DNA from 3 places in the Thioalbus denitrificans genome. Region 3 is predicted to be linked to each of the others. Evidence: predicted binding sites of a transcription regulator. Region 3 holds the regulator's gene; each other region holds the start of a gene.
The links. Region 3 encodes sigma-54, which starts transcription at its own class of promoters, with help from an activator protein. Its sites were predicted from a motif close to TGGCANGNTNCNTGCTT; they were not measured.
Positions count from the first base shown of each region.

Region 1: DFQ59_RS18530 (urea amidolyase associated protein UAAP1) is a predicted target of sigma-54. The motif match lies at 3,009-3,025, and genes of this name have one in related genera.
Region 2: DFQ59_RS00090 (P-II family nitrogen regulator) is a predicted target of sigma-54. The motif match lies at 2,259-2,275, and genes of this name have one in related genera.

Region 1 covers NZ_QPJY01000016.1:55,363-60,528, forward strand. Annotated here, with positions in the region: gene DFQ59_RS18510 (ABC transporter ATP-binding protein) at 1-253, shown strand, start outside; gene DFQ59_RS18515 (creatininase family protein) at 243-1,034, shown strand; gene glnT (type III glutamate--ammonia ligase) at 1,036-2,397, shown strand; gene nikR (nickel-responsive transcriptional regulator NikR) at 2,440-2,910, shown strand; gene DFQ59_RS18530 (urea amidolyase associated protein UAAP1) at 3,122-3,847, shown strand; gene DFQ59_RS18535 (urea amidolyase associated protein UAAP2) at 3,880-4,530, shown strand; gene uca (urea carboxylase) at 4,758-5,166, shown strand, end outside.
Region 2 covers NZ_QPJY01000001.1:20,219-25,384, reverse strand. Annotated here, with positions in the region: gene DFQ59_RS00100 (YifB family Mg chelatase-like AAA ATPase) at 85-1,665, opposite strand; gene DFQ59_RS00095 (accessory factor UbiK family protein) at 1,721-1,993, opposite strand; gene DFQ59_RS00090 (P-II family nitrogen regulator) at 2,362-2,700, shown strand; gene DFQ59_RS00085 (ammonium transporter) at 2,720-4,042, shown strand; gene DFQ59_RS00080 (TorF family putative porin) at 4,361-5,032, shown strand; partial or broken gene DFQ59_RS00075 (P-II family nitrogen regulator) at 5,112-5,166, shown strand, end outside.
Region 3 covers NZ_QPJY01000003.1:52,482-57,647, forward strand. Annotated here, with positions in the region: gene lptC (LPS export ABC transporter periplasmic protein LptC) at 1-257, shown strand, start outside; gene lptA (lipopolysaccharide transport periplasmic protein LptA) at 508-1,023, shown strand; gene lptB (LPS export ABC transporter ATP-binding protein) at 1,020-1,745, shown strand; gene DFQ59_RS08535 (RNA polymerase factor sigma-54) at 1,882-3,333, shown strand; gene hpf (ribosome hibernation-promoting factor, HPF/YfiA family) at 3,351-3,662, shown strand; gene ptsN (PTS IIA-like nitrogen regulatory protein PtsN) at 3,817-4,314, shown strand; gene hprK (HPr(Ser) kinase/phosphatase) at 4,280-5,166, shown strand, end outside.

The DNA of each region.
Region 1 (5,166 bases), on a different contig from region 3:
CGAGGCCATCTACCTGGCCGACCGCATCCTGGTGCTGAAGGCCCACCCGGGCGAGGTGCAGGAGCTCATCGAGGTGCCCGTGCCCCACCCGCGCAACCCGGACCAGTTCCTCAGCCCCGGGTTCCTCGCCACCAAGGCGCGCCTGGAGGCCCTGATCCACCCGCCACAGTCGGAGGAGACGGGTCTCAGCGAGGATCACCTGAACCTGGTGCGCATGGTGCCGCTGGACGACGAGGTGAGCGATGTCTATTGAAGCGCGCCTCAACGACTGGCACACCCTCACCTGGGAGGAGATCGGCCGCCTGCCGGCGGCGGGCATCGACGGGGCCCTCCTGCCCGTGGGCGCCACCGAGCAGCACGGTCCGCACCTGGGCTGCGGGATGGACACCGAGATCGCCGGGCGGCTGTGCCGCGACGCGGCGGCGCGCACCGGCGTGGCGCTGCTGCCGGCGCTGCCCTACGGCTGCTCCATCGGCCACTCCAGGCGCTGGCCCGGTACCCTGGCGCTGCAGCCCAAGACCCTCATCGACGTGGTCAAGGACATCGGCGACTGGCTCCACGCCTCCGGCTTCCGGCGCCTGTTCCTGGTCAATGGCCACGTCACCAACGCCGCGCCCCTGCGCTGCGCGCTGGAGATGCTGCGCGCCGAGCACGACGGCCTGATGGTGGCGCTGGTCAACAGCGCCGCCATCAGCGAGCGGGTGCGCGCGCGCCACTTCGAGGACGCCGGCGACTGGCACGCCAACGCCGCCGAGACGGCGCTGATGCAGGCCATCGCCCCGGCGCTGGTGCGCGAGGAGCGCATCGAGGCGGCTGACGACCCGGATCGCACCACGGAGAGCGTCTTCGCCCACCCGGTCAACCGCACCAGCCGCAACGGCGTCACCGGTTATCCCAGCCGCGCCAGCGCCGCCGCCGGCGCCGAGCTCTACGCCTGGATGGTGGATGACCTGGCGGAACTGATCACCCGGGGCATGGCCGAGGAGCCGCCCCTGCCCCACTCCTACTTCGAAAAGACCGACGAGAGTTGCTGACATGAAGAGCGCCGAAGAGATCAAGCGGATCCGGGACGAACTGAAGGCCAAGGGGGTGAAGTACTGCCTCGGCGCCTACGTGGACATCCACGGCAACCCCAAGGGCAAGGTGGTGCCCATCGACCACCTGGAGCACATGGCCCATGGCTCGGAGCTCTACACCGGCTATGCGCTGGACGGGCTCGGGCAGAAGCCCAACGACGACGAGATCGCCTCGATGCCGGATCTCGACCACATCATCCAGCTGCCCTGGCAGCCGGAGATGGCGTGGATGCCCGCCGACAACACCTTCCACGGCGAGCCCTACCCCCTCAACGCACGGGTGGCGCTGAAGAAGCAGCTGGAGAAGGCCGCCGCGATGGGCTTCGGGATGAACCTCGGCATCGAGGCGGAGGTGTTCGTGCTGCGCCAGAACGCCGACGGCAGCCTCGCGGTGCCCAACCCCGACGACCGGCTCACCAAGCCCTGCTACGATGCCCGCGGCTTCCTCGACCAGTTCGGCTGGCTCGACCGGATGGCCACCGCCATCAACGCGCTGGGCTGGGACCTCTACTCCTTCGACCACGAGGACGCCAACGGCCAGTTCGAATTCGACTTCAAGTACGCCGACGCGGTCACCTCCTGCGACCGCTACACCTTCCTGCGCCTGATGGCCAAGGAGTTCGCGAAGCAGGAAGGGCTCGTCGCCACCTTCATGCCCAAGCCCTTCGCCGACAAGACCGGCAACGGCGCCCACTTCAACATGTCCCTCTACGACCTGGAGACGGGCAGGAACCTGTTCGCCCGCGACCCGAAGGAGGACCCGCGGGGGCTGGGGCTCACCGAACTGGGCTACCAGTTCATCGCCGGGGTCATCAAGCACGGCAAGGCGCTGTGCGCGGCGTTCGCCCCCACGGTGAACAGCTACAAGCGGCTGGTACGCCAGGGCGACATGCCCTACTTCACCTGGGCGCCGGTGTTCAACTCCTTCGGCTCCAACAACCGCACCAACTCCGTGCGCGTGCCCATGGGCGGCGGCCGCTTCGAGTCGCGCAACGCCGACGGCGCGGTGAACCCCTACCTGGCCGCGGCGCTCGCGCTGGCCGCCGGCCTGGAGGGCATCCGCGAGGGGCTCGATCCCGGCCAGCCCCAGGAGGACAACCTCTACGAGCTGACCGAGGAGGAGCGCGCCGCGCGCGGCATCGAGTTCCTGCCGCGCGACCTGCAGGAGGCGGTGGATGCCTTCGAGGCCGACCCCTTCGTCATCGATGCGCTGGGCCAGGGGCTGCGCGACGAGTTCATCCGCTACAAGCGCCAGGAGTGGAACGCCTATCACCAGACCATCTCGGCCTGGGAGATCGAGCGCTACAGCCACCTGTTCTGATACGGCGCCGGCAACGGAGTGCAAGGAGGGGAGGGCACGGGCATGAGCGGTCACAACGGCAACGGCGGCGTCAGCCGCATCAGCGTCTCCCTGCCGGAGCCGCTGCTGCGGCAGCTCGACGCGATGGTTTCGGAGCGCGGCTTCATGAGCCGATCCCAGGCCATCGCGGAGATGGTGAGCGAGCAGGTGGCGGCCCACAAGCAGGCGCTGGGCAGCGAGATCATGGCCGGCACCATCACCCTGCTCTACGACCACTCCACGCCGAACCTGCAGAAGAGTCTGGCGGATCTCCAGCACGAGCACATCCGCGAGGTGATCAGCTCGCTGCACGTCCACCTCATGCACTCCCAGACCATGGAGGTGATCCTGGTGCAGGGGCCGGCGGCGGCGCTGCAGCTCATCGCCGACGAGATGATCACCCTGCGCGGGGTCATCTCCGGCAAGCTGGAGTTGACCACCACGCTGATCCCGCAACTGCACCTGCCCGCGGAGAAACGCGCCGGCCAGGCGTGATGCACCAGGACCGTGCCGGCCGCGGGGCACTGATCCAGGATGGTGCGCGTGACCCCTGCGCAGGCCTGTTTTTCCGGGGTTCCAGGGCCGTGTCCGGCTGGCACGCGCCTTGCTGTTACCGATGCAGGGTATTACCGAAAACGGAATTGTTAATACCGGGAATCGTTACGAGCCGGGAGTCCCGCGAGGCTCCGAACAGGAGGTGGTTTCAATGCGTGAATCTTCGCCGAGCAGCCCGCTGTGGGAGGAACTGGTGCCGGGCGGGGCCCACTGGTCCGGGGTGCTCCGCCGCGGCACCACCCTGCGCCTGACCGACGTGGGTGGCGGGGCCAATGTCGCCATGCTGCTCTACAACAACGAGGAGAAGCTCGAGCGCTACAACATGGCCGACACCCTCAAGGCGCAGCACACCGCCCACCTCACCGCCGGCTGCGCCTGCTACTCCGACATGGGCCGCGTGCTCTGCTCCATCACCGGCGACAGCGTGGGCTGGCACGATCCCATCGGCGGCGTCTCCAACGCCGCCATGGTGGCGCGCAGGTACGGCGCGCTGAGCTACCAGGAGGCGCGCAACGCCTGCCACCGCAACGGCTACGACAGCCTGCTCAACGAGGTGGCCAAGTACGGACTCGGCCGGCGCGACCTGGTGCCCAACATCAATTTCTTCAGCAAGGTGGTGGTGGACGACGGTGGCAACATGGCCTTCGCCGGCGGCCACTCGCGGGCGGGCGACCACGTGGATCTCCGCTTCGAGATGGAAACCCTGGTGGTGCTCTCCACCTGCCAGCATCCCCTCGATCCGGATCCGGAGTACCGGCCCCGCGACGTGAAGCTCACCGCTTGGTACAGCGGTCCCGCCGGCGCCGACGATCCCTGCCGCAACCGCTGCCCCGAGAACCGGCGCGGCTTCGCCAACACCGATCGGCTCTACCTCTGAGCCCGGCCCGCGCAGCGAACAGGAGAACGACCATGACGACGCAACTGGTGGAGAGCCCGCTCGACCCGGCAGACGCCCTCTGCCGCGAGGTGGTGCCCGCGGGCGAGCCGTGGATGAAGGTGGTGAAGCAGGGGCAGGTGTTCCGCATTCTCGACCTCGAGGGCAACCAGGCGGTGGACACCCTGTTCTACAGCGCCGCCGACCCGGAGGAGCGCTACAGCGCCCAGGACACCATCCGCGGGCAGGGCAACATCTACCTCACCACGGGCACCAAGCTGCTCTCCAACCTCGGCAACGTGATGCTCACCATCACCGCCGACACCTGCGGCCGCCACGACACCCTCGGCGGCGCCTGCTCGGCGGAGAGCAACACGGTGCGCTACGCCCTGGACAAGCGCCACATGCACAGCTGCCGCGACAGCTTCCTGATGGCGCTGGCGCAGTGGGATCGGGGCATGACCAAGCGCGATCTCTCCAGCAACATCAACTTCTTCATGAACGTCCCGGTGACCCCGGCGGGCGGCCTCACCTTCGAGGACGGCATCTCCGCCCCGCTCAAGTACGTGGAGATGCGCGCCGAGATGGACGTGCTGGTGCTGGTCTCCAACTGCCCCCAGCTCAACAACCCCTGCAACGCCTACAACCCCACCCCGGTGGAGATGCTGGTCTGGGATGCGCCGTGACCGGGTTGGAAAGGAACTTGCGTGGAAAGGAATTAACGCCAGGACGCAAAGGCGCCAAGCCGCGAAGAGGGAAGATCCTGTGAGTGTGACGATGGGTGCGGAGCGATGGGCAACCGGGGGCCGGTATGGCCCGGGTGGCTCCCCGCGCAACTCGATTCGCCTTTCTTGACCTGGGTCTTTGCGCCTTCGCGTCTTAGCGTTGAATTAATCGCCGGAGTGGAAGAAGCATGTTCAAGAAGGTCCTGATCGCCAACCGCGGCGCCATCGCCTGCCGCGTCATCCGCACCCTGAAGCGCATGGGCATCAAGTCGGTGGCGGTCTACTCGGAGGCCGATGCCCACTCCCTGCACGTGGCCCAGGCCGACGAGGCGCTGTGCATCGGTCCGGCGCCCGCCTCCCGGAGCTACCTGGATACCGCCCGCATCCTCGCCGCGGCGCGGGAGAGCGGCGCCCAGGCCATCCATCCCGGCTACGGCTTCCTCAGCGAGAACGCGGCCTTCGCCGAGCTCTGCGCCGCCGAGGGCATCGCCTTCATCGGCCCGACGCCGCAGCAGATGCGCGACTTCGGCCTCAAGCACACCGCCCGCGAGCTGGCGCAGATCAACGGCGTTCCGCTGCTGCCGGGCAGCGGGCTGC
Region 2 (5,166 bases), on a different contig from region 3:
CAGAACCGAGAATTGCACAGGCGTGGGCGATGTCGCCACATTCGGATTCCCCGGGCCGTGAAAAATTGTGTCCGGCGGTTCGGCTCAGCGGGTCCGGTCCATCTGCCGGTAGCCGATGGCCTCGGTGAGGTGGGTCACCGACAGGGCCTCAGCGCCGTCCAGGTCGGCGATGGTGCGGGCGAGCTTGAGCACGCGGCGGTGGGCGCGGGCGGAGAGCCCGAGCCGTGCCGTGGCCTGGGCCAGCAGGGCGCGGCCGGCCGCGTCGGGGCGGCAGTGGCGGTCGATGGCGCGCTCGTCGAGGATGGCGTTGGGGCGGTCCGAGCGGGCCTGCTGGCGCTTGCGCGCGGCGCAGACCCGTTCGCGCACCGCCGCGCTGGTCTCGGCGCGCGGGTCGGCCGCGGTCAACGCTTCCGCCGGCAGCGGCGGCACCTCCACGTGCATGTCGATGCGATCGAGCAGCGGGCCGGAGAGGCGGGCGCGGTAGCGGAGCACCTGCTCGGCGCTGCAGCGGCAGCGCCCCGAGGGGTCGCCCAGGTAGCCGCAGGGACAGGGGTTCATGGCCGCCACCAGCTGGAACCGGGCGGGGAACTCCGCCTGGCGGGCGGCGCGGGAGATGGTGATGCGGCCCGATTCCAGCGGTTCGCGCAGCACCTCCAGCACCCGGCGGTCGAACTCGGGCAGCTCGTCCAGGAACAGTACGCCGTGATGGGCCAGGGAGATCTCACCGGGACGGGGGGTGGTGCCGCCGCCCACCAGCGCCACCCCCGAGGCCGTGTGGTGGGGGGCGCGGAACGGGCGCACGCCCCAGCGCCCGGGCTGGAAGGGCGTGCCGCTGATGGAGGCCACCGCCGCCGCCTCCAGGGCCTCCGCGTGGGACATGGGCGGGAGCAGCCCCGGCAGGCGGCTGGCGAGCATGGTCTTGCCGGTGCCCGGGGGGCCGATGAGGAGCAGGCTGTGGCTGCCCGCGGCGGCGATCTCCAGCGCCCGGCGGGCGCGGTGCTGGCCGCGCACCTCGGCCAGGTCGAGGCCGTCGGCCGGGTCGACGGGGCCGGGCCGGTAGTGGTGGGGTGTGATCCGCTCCCGGCCCAGCAGGTGGGCGCAGACGCCCAGCAGGTGCCCGGCGGGCAGGATCTCGGCCGCACCGGGCAGGGCCGCCTCGTCGGCATTCTCCCGCGGCACTACCAGGCGGTGACCGTCCCGGCCCGCGGCCAGGGCCGCCGGCAGCAGGGCGGGCACGCCGCGCAGGGCCGCGCCCAGGGCCAGCTCACCGAGGAACTCCACGTCCGCCAGCGCCGCGCGGGGCAGCTGGCCGGAAGCGGCGAGGATTCCCACGGCGATGGGCAGGTCGAAGCGGCCGCCCTCCTTGGGGAGATCGGCGGGGGCGAGATTGATGGTGATGCGCCGCGGAGGGAACTGGAAGCCGGCGTTCTGCAGCGCCGCGCGGACCCGGTCCTTGCTCTCGCGCACCGCCGCCTCCGGCAGCCCGACGATGGACAGGCCCGGCAGGCCGTTGGCCAGGTGCACCTCCACGCTCACCAGCGGGGCGTGCAGGCCCGCGGCGGCGCGGCTCAGCACCACGGCCAGCCCGGGCTTGCCGTCGCCGCGGGCGGCGGACGGCGCGGCGCCCGCGTGCGCGGCGGGCGTGATGTCAGGATCCTGTGGCATGGACTTCCCTGTCCGTCAGGCGGCGGCGCTCCTGCCGTCGCGGGGCCGTGGCCCGTCAGTGGCCCGGGGTGGCGGCTCCCGGGTCATCCTGCAGGCGGCGCTCGAGCAGCGCCACCTGCCGTTCCAGCTCCTCCAGCCGGGCCCGGGTGCGCGCGAGCACTTGGGCCTGGACGTCGAACTCCTCGCGGCTGACCAGATCCAGCTTCTCGAAGGTGGAGCTGAGCAGGGCGCGGAAGCTGCGCTCCAGCTCCGAGCGCATCTCCCGTGCTCCGGGCACCGCGCCGGCGAGGCGCTGGGAGAGTTCATCGAGTCGTTTCGGGTCGAGCACCGGTTGTATTCCTCGGCAGGTTTGAAGGTCCCGGCGGCCGGACGCGCTCCGCGGGAGCCCGTCGCGCCTGCATGGGAGACCAGTTTACCGCATCACTACCGGATCTCCGGCAGCGGCCGGATGCGGTGTGCCGCCCCAGTTTACGAAAATCACGTGCCGGTGGACATGGAGGGCGTGCACCAGATTGGTGCGGATCGGGGCGCAATTCCGGATACCGGGGGCCGGGCCCCATTCTAACCCATTGATAATCCGTGGCTCCTGCAACTGGCACGGAAGCTGCTCATATCCGGGTGGATGCCGTGCGGCACTTCGCGGCACGGTGGGAACGGTGGCGGGGTCGGTGGGCCCCGGACGGAGGAACAGATCCTATGAAACTGGTAACGGCAATCATCAAGCCCTTCAAGCTGGATGACGTGCGCGAGGCGCTCTCGGAGGTGGGGGTGCAGGGCATCACGGTCACCGAGGTGAAGGGTTTCGGGCGGCAGAAGGGCCACACCGAGCTCTACCGCGGGGCGGAGTACGTGGTGGACTTCCTGCCCAAGGTGAAACTGGAGGCCGCGGTCCCGGACGCCCAGGTGGAGGGGGTCATCGAAGCCATTACGGGCGCCGCCCGGACGGGAAAGATCGGCGACGGCAAGATCTTCGTCTCCGTGCTGGAGCAGGGGGTGCGCATCCGCACCGGGGATATGGGCGATGAGGCTCTGTGAGGCCGGGAGAGGCATACCGATGAAAACCGCAAACCGATTCCTGGCATTCGCCGCCCTGCTGGCGGGGCCGGGCCTGGCCCTGGCGGCCGACGCGGCGGGTCCCGATTCCGGCGACACCGCCTGGATGCTCACCGCCACGGCCCTGGTGCTGTTCATGACCATTCCCGGTCTGTCGCTGTTCTACGCCGGCATGGTGCGCAGCAAGAACGTGCTCTCGGTGCTGATGCAGTGCTTCGCCATCACCGCGCTGATGTCGGTGCTGTGGGCGCTGTACGGCTACAGCCTGGCCTTCGACACCGCCGGCATGGAGGCGGGGGTGACCAACCTGCGCTCCTTCGTGGGCGGCCTCGACCTGGCGTTCCTGGGCGGGGTGACGGTGGACAGCCTCACCGGCACGGTGCCGGAGACGGTGTTCATGACCTTCCAGATGACCTTCGCCATCATCACCCCGGCGCTCATCGTGGGCGCCTTCGCCGAGCGCATGAAGTTCTCCGCCATGCTCTGGTTCATGGGGCTGTGGTTCACGCTGGTCTACGCGCCCATCGCCCACATGGTCTGGAGCGGTGACGGCGGGTTCATGTGGGACCTGGGGGTGCTCGACTTCGCCGGCGGCACGGTGGTGCACATCAACGCCGGCATGGCGGGGCTGGTGGCGGCCATCATGCTGGGGCGGCGCAAGGGCTGGCCCACCACCGCCATGCCGCCCCACAACCTGGCCCTCACTGTGGTGGGCGCCTCCATGCTGTGGGTCGGCTGGTTCGGCTTCAACGCCGGCAGCGCGGTGGCCGCCAACGGGACCGCCGGCATGGCCATGGCGGTGACCCAGCTGGCCACGGCGGCGGCGGCGCTGGGCTGGATGTTCAGCGAGTGGCTGAGCCACGGCAAGCCGAGCGTGCTGGGCATCGCCTCCGGCGCGGTGGCCGGGCTGGTGGCCATCACCCCGGCCTCCGGCACCGCCGGCCCCATGGGGGCGCTCGCCATCGGCGTCGCCGCCGGCGTGGGCTGCTTCTTCGCCGCCACCCGCCTGAAGCGCGCCTTCGGCTACGACGACTCCCTGGATGTCTTCGGGGTGCACGGCGTGGGCGGCATCATCGGCGCGCTGCTCACCGGCGTGTTCGCCGATGCGGCCCTGGGTGGCGCGGGGCTGGCCGAGGGCGTGACCATCGGCGGACAGGTCTGGGTGCAGCTGCTGGGGGTGCTCTTCACCCTGGTCTACACCGGTGTGCTGAGCTTCGTCATCCTCAAGGTGCTGGATCTCACCATCGGCCTGCGGGTCAGCGAGGAGGCGGAGACCCAGGGTCTCGACCTGGCGGCCCACGACGAGCGCGGCTACGTGCTCTGAGAAGCCGCTCCCAACCCCATCGACGGGCGCTTCGGCGCCCGTTTCTTTTGTCATCGCGGCAACCGCCCCGGCACGTTTCCCGTGCGCCGCCACCGCTGACCCGGTCCGGCGTGCACCAGGTTGGTGCGCATCCCGGCGGCAAGCCCTCCATTGATGCGTGGCTGGAGGGCGGAATCCTATATAAGAAACTGTTTATTAATGGTAATTCAATAGTGGCACGTCTTCTGCAAAGGACGGGTGGCAAGACTTTTGATTCGGGGTGACGGCCCCAGGCAGGCCCCGCAGGATTCGACCCTAGTGATTCAGGAGAGTGCACACATGATCAAGAAGACCCTTCCCCTGGCCGTGGGCCTGCTGCTGAGCGCCGGCGCGGCACAGGCGGAGCTGTCGGCCAACATCGGCGTCACCAGCGACTATGTCTGGCGCGGCGTCACCCAGAGCGACAATGGCCCGGCGGTGCAGGGTGGCGTGGACTGGAGCCATGACAGCGGCTTCTACCTCGGCACCTGGGCCTCCAACGTGAAGTTCGGCGACGACACCGGCCACGAGCTCGATCTCTACGGCGGCTATGGCGGCTCGGTGGGCGAGTTCGGCTACGACGTGGGGCTGTTCTACTACACCTACCCCTCCTCCTGGGACGCCAACTTCCTCGAGCTGGGTGTGAGCGCCAGCTACCTGATGTTCAACGCCGGCCTCAACTACACCCTGGCCAGCGAGGTGGATGACGGCGCCTTCACCGAAGGTGATCTCTACTACTACGCCGGCCTGAGCTTCGACCTGCCGCAGGAGTTCAGCCTCGGTTTCACCGTCGGCCACTACGACTTCGACTACAGCGGCGCCGATGACTACACCCACTACCAGGTGGACCTGGGCAAGAGCGCCGGTGATTTCGGCGACTTCACCCTGAGCCTCTCCCAGGCCGAGGAAGAGGCGGGCAATCCCAACGGTGATGACGTGATCGCCTTCGTCTCCTGGAGCAAGAGCTTCTGAGACGGCCGGACGACAACGGCATCGGACACACGCAACAGGGGCCCGCGCCAGGCGGGCCCCGGACGGAGGAACAGGACTCATGAAGCTGGTAACGGCAATCATCAAGCCCTTCAAGCTGGATGACGTGCGCGAGG
Region 3 (5,166 bases):
AGGACGGCGCACTGGTGTTTCTCCCCGGGCAGGTCCTGGCCGAGCAGGCGCCCACCGCCGCCGATCCCGGCCTGACCCTGCGCACCCACGACCTGCGCGTCCTGGTGGAGCAGGAGTACCTGGAGACCGACCGCGAGGTTTCCATCACCCGCGGGGGTGATATGATCAACGCAACCGGCATGCGGGCCTTCCTGCGGGAGGAGAGGCTGCTGCTACAGTCCAAGGTGAAGGCCACCCATGAACCGAACCGCCGTTAGTGTACTGCTTCACTCTTGGAGGCACGTTCAGCGAGTTGCTGGCCGGTTAGCTGCAAGGCGCGCTCTCGCAGGAATGGCAGGGTCCTTTCAAGAGAGCGCAACGCCGCAGATGGCCGGCCAGCGGCTCGCCCGAAGGGAGCCCCCCGAAAGCACCATGACCGCGTTGCGGTGCTTGACAAGGACCGGGCCATTGCCTGCGCACCGCGCCTTGTCCTGGCACTTTCGGGGGGCTCTGAATGTACCGCCAAGAGTGAAGCAGTACACCAGTGTACTGCTGCTGCTCCTCGCCCTGCCGGGGGCGGCCCTGGCCCTGTCCGGCGACAGCGACAAGCCCATCAGCCTCGAGGCCGACCAGGCGGAGCTGAACGAGGCCACGGGCGTCAGCACCTATACCGGGCGGGTGGTCCTGACCCAGGGCAGCATCGAGCTGCACGCCGACCGGCTGGTGGTCCACGCCGCCGGCGGCGAGCTGTCCCAGATTACCGCCACCGGCAACCCGGTGCGTTTCCGCCAGCGCCCCGAGGGCCGGAACAAGGACGTGACCGCCGAGGCGAAGAAGCTGGAATACCAGGGCAAGAGCCGCATGCTGGTGCTCATCGGCGAGGCGAAGGTGACCCAGGGGCGCAATACGTTCAGCGGGCAGCGTATTGAATATGACCTGCAGCGCGAGTCGGTGCTGGCCACCGGCGGCAGCGGCGAGGGCGGCAAGCCGGGCCGGGTGCAGATGACCATCGTCCCCTCCAGGGGCGGCGACAGCAAGCAATGAGCGTCCTGGAAACCCGCGGGCTGGGCAAACGCTACGGCGCCCGCGAGGTGGTCCGCGATGTCTCCCTGCGGGTGGAGAGCGGCGAGGTGGTGGGCCTGCTGGGCCCGAACGGCGCCGGCAAGACCACCTGCTTCTACATGATCGTGGGCCTGGTGCGCTGCGACAGCGGCGCCATCACCATGGATGGAGCCGACCTGACCCGGGAGCCCATGCACATTCGCGCCCGGCGCGGCATCGGCTACCTGCCCCAGGAAGCCTCGGTATTCCGCAAGCTCACCGTCGAGCAGAACATCATGGCCATCCTGGAGCTGCGCCGGGATCTCACGCCCGGCAAGCGCCGGCGGCTCGCCGACAGCCTCATGCACGAGTTCCACGTGGGCCATCTCCACGACAATCTCGGCATCAGCCTCTCCGGCGGCGAGCGGCGGCGGGTGGAGATTGCCCGGGCGCTGGCGACCGAGCCCCGCTTCATCCTGCTGGACGAGCCCTTCGCCGGCGTGGACCCCCTCTCGGTACTCGATATCCAGCGCATCATCAGCCACCTGCGCGACCGCGGCATCGGGATCCTGATTACCGACCACAACGTCCGCGAGACCCTCGGCATCTGCGACCGCGCCTACATCATGAGCAACGGCAACGGCATCGCCCACGGCACGCCGGCCGAAATCCTCGACAACAGCCAGGTCCGGGACGTCTACCTGGGCCACGAGTTCCGCCTGTGACTTCCCGCCTCCCCGGTCGCGGGGATACCCGCGCGGCCCGTGCCCCTATCTGCACGGCATGTTATTTGCGTTACAATCCGGACATAACGACAACGGATACCGGATATCCGTTTACGCCTAGACGACGACGCGCCGTATGAAACCCTCCATTCAGCTCCGGCTGAGCCAGCAACTCACCATGACGCCGCAGCTGCAGCAGGCCATCAAGCTGCTGCAGCTCTCAGCGCTCGACCTGCAGATGGAGGTCCAGGAGGCGCTGGAGACCAATCCCATGCTGGAGCTGGCGGAGGACGAGGTCGAAGCGTCGGGTGAGGCGGAGGCGCCATCGACGTCGGGCAGCGAGGCCGAGGACCGCGACCTCGACCTCGAGCGCAACGACGCGGACATTCCCGCGGACCTCCCGGTGGACAGCGCCTGGGACGACATCTACGACGTGCCCAGCAGCAATTCCGGGCCCGACGAGGGTGACGAGCAGGAGTTCGCCAATGTCAGCCATGGGGGCGAGTCGCTCCAGGAGCACCTCCTCTGGCAGGCCAGCCTCGCCCATTTCAACGACCGCGACCTGGAACTGGCCCGGCTGCTCATCGACGCCATCGACGAACGCGGCTACCTCGGCGCCACGCTGGAGGAGCTCCTGGCCAGCCTCGACCCCGAGTTCGAGGTGGAGCTCGACGAGCTGGAGGCGGTCCTGCACCGCATCCAGACCTTCGACCCCCTCGGGGTGGGCGCCCGCAACCTGGGCGAATGCCTGTCCCTGCAGCTGCGCCAGCTGCCCGCCGCCACGCCCTGGCGCAGCGAGGCGCTGAACCTGGTGGAAAACCACCTGGAACTGCTGGGCTCCCGCGACTACGCCCAGGTCCAGCGGCGGATGAAGATCAGCGAGGACGAGCTGCGCGAGGTCATCCAGCTGATCCAGACCCTCAACCCCCGCCCCGGCAACGAGGTGGGCGGCGAGGAGCCCCAGTACGTGGTGCCGGATGTCACCGTGCGCAAGCACCGGGGCAGCTGGCTGGTGGAGCTCAACCCGGAGGCCTCCCCGCGACTGCGCGTGAACCCCAGCTACGCCGCCCTCGTGCGCCGGGCCGACAACAGCCAGGACAACAACTTCCTGCGCACCCAGTTGCAGGAGGCGCGCTGGTTCCTGAAGAGCATCCAGAGCCGCAACGAGACCCTGCTGAAGGTGGCCACCTGCATCGTGGAGCACCAGCGCGGCTTCCTGGAGCACGGCGAGGAGGCCATGAAGCCCCTCGTCCTGCACGACATCGCCGAAGCGGTGGAGATGCACGAGTCCACCATCTCCCGGGTCACCACCCAGAAGTACATGCTCACCCCCCGTGGTATCTTTGAGCTGAAATACTTCTTCTCCAGCCACGTCAGTACGGCGAGCGGAGGCGAGGCCTCCTCCACGGCGATCCGGGCGCTCATCAAGAAGCTCATCGCCGCCGAGCACCCGTCCAAGCCGCTCAGCGACAGCAAGATCGCAAAAATCCTGTCTGATCAGGGAGTCAATGTGGCACGCAGGACCATCGCAAAGTACCGCGAGGTCATGGCGATACCGCCATCAAACGAAAGAAAGCGCCTGCTATAAGGCTTAAGGAGTCAGCTATGCAGACCAACATCACCGGTCATCACGTCGACATCACCCCGGCACTGCGCGACTATGTGAACTCGAAGCTGGAGAAGGTCGAACGCCATTTCGACAACATCACCAACGTGCACGTGATCCTGGGCGTGGAGAAGCTGCGGCAGAAAGCCGAGGCCACCATCCATCTGAGCGGGGCCGAACTGTACGCCGACGCCGAGCACGATGACATGTACGCGGCCATCGATGCCCTGGTGGACAAGCTCGACCGGCAGGTGAAGAAGCACAAGGAAAAGTCCCAGGCTCACAACCACGAGAGCGCCAAGCGCGCCTGAGCCCGGAACCGGGGAGGGCTGACGGGGCCGGCGGCCCCGTCAGCCCCGTCCCGGACTCGAACCCACGACAACCGCGGCGGACCCGGACCGAGACCAGTGAGAGACGCCAGACGATTGAAATCGAACGGATCGCCCCGCACAGTGACGAATCACCATGCACCTGCGTGACATCCTGACCCTCGAACGCACCGCGACCGACGTCATCGCCGGCAGCAAGAAGCGCGCGCTGGAATTCCTCGGCGGCCTGGCGGCGACTGACGAGCCGGAGCTGGACCCCACCGAGGTGTTCGAGAGCCTCATCGCCCGCGAGCGCCTCGGCAGCACCGGCATCGGCCACGGTATCGCCATTCCCCACGGACGGCTGAAGAACAGCGACCACGTCATCGGCGCGCTGGCGCACCTGCAGGAGCCCATCGACTTCGACGCCATCGACGACAAGCCGGTGGACCTGCTGTTCGCGCTGCTGGTGCCCGAGAACGCCACCGAGGAGCACCTCGAGGTCCTGGCACGGCTGGCCCAGCTGTTCAGCGACGAAGAGGCCCGGCAACGGCTGCGCGAGGCACCCGACGCGGCAGCGCTGCTCCAGACGATCCTGAGTTACGAGGCCGCCGAAACGGATGCCCCGGACGATCAGCATACAAAACCTGTTTGAAGTCCAGCAGGAGAATCTCTGCCTCACCTGGATTGCCGGCCAGGCCGGCGGCGAACGTTCCCTGAGCCTCCCGGATCTCCCCGTGACCGGGCTCGCGGGCTTCTACAACCCGATACATCCCCACGCGATTCCCCTGCTGACCGACGCCGAGCTGGCGTGGCTGGAGCGGGAGGCGGATCCGGCCCGGGATCCGTTCGCGGCACCGGCGGTCCTCGCCATCCTGACGGGGGACGGCGCGCCCCCGCCCCGGCTGGTGGAGCACGCGGAGCGGAGCGGATTTCCCCTGTTCAGCTCCCGCCTGGAACCCCGGCGGCTGATCAACCGTCTCAACTTCTATCTCACCCAGTCCCTCTCGGCGCGCATCACCGTCCACGGCGTGTTCATGGAGGTGCTGGGCGCCGGTGTGCTGCTCAGCGGCGAGAGCGGCATCGGCAAGAGCGAACTGGCCCTCGCCCTGCTCAGCCGCGGGCACCGGCTCATCGCCGACGATGCCCCGGAGTTCGCCAATACCGTTCCGCGCATGCTGGTGGGCTACTGCCCGGAGCCGCTGCACGACTTCCTTGAAGTTCGCGGACTGGGCATACTCAACGTGCGGGCCATGTTCGGCGACAGCGCCCTGGCACCGGAGCATGTACTGGACCTGGTGATACACCTCAAGGAGATGGAAGGCCATGAACTCGCGGCCATCGACCGGCTGCACGGCGTCCAGCGCCGCCGCGAAATGCTCGGCATCGAGGTGCCCGAGGTGACCATTCCGGTGGCGGAGGGACGCAACCTGGCGGTGCTGGTGGAGGCCGCCGTGCGCAACGAGCTGCTCAAGAGCCGGGGCTACGACGCCGGCACCGAGTTCAT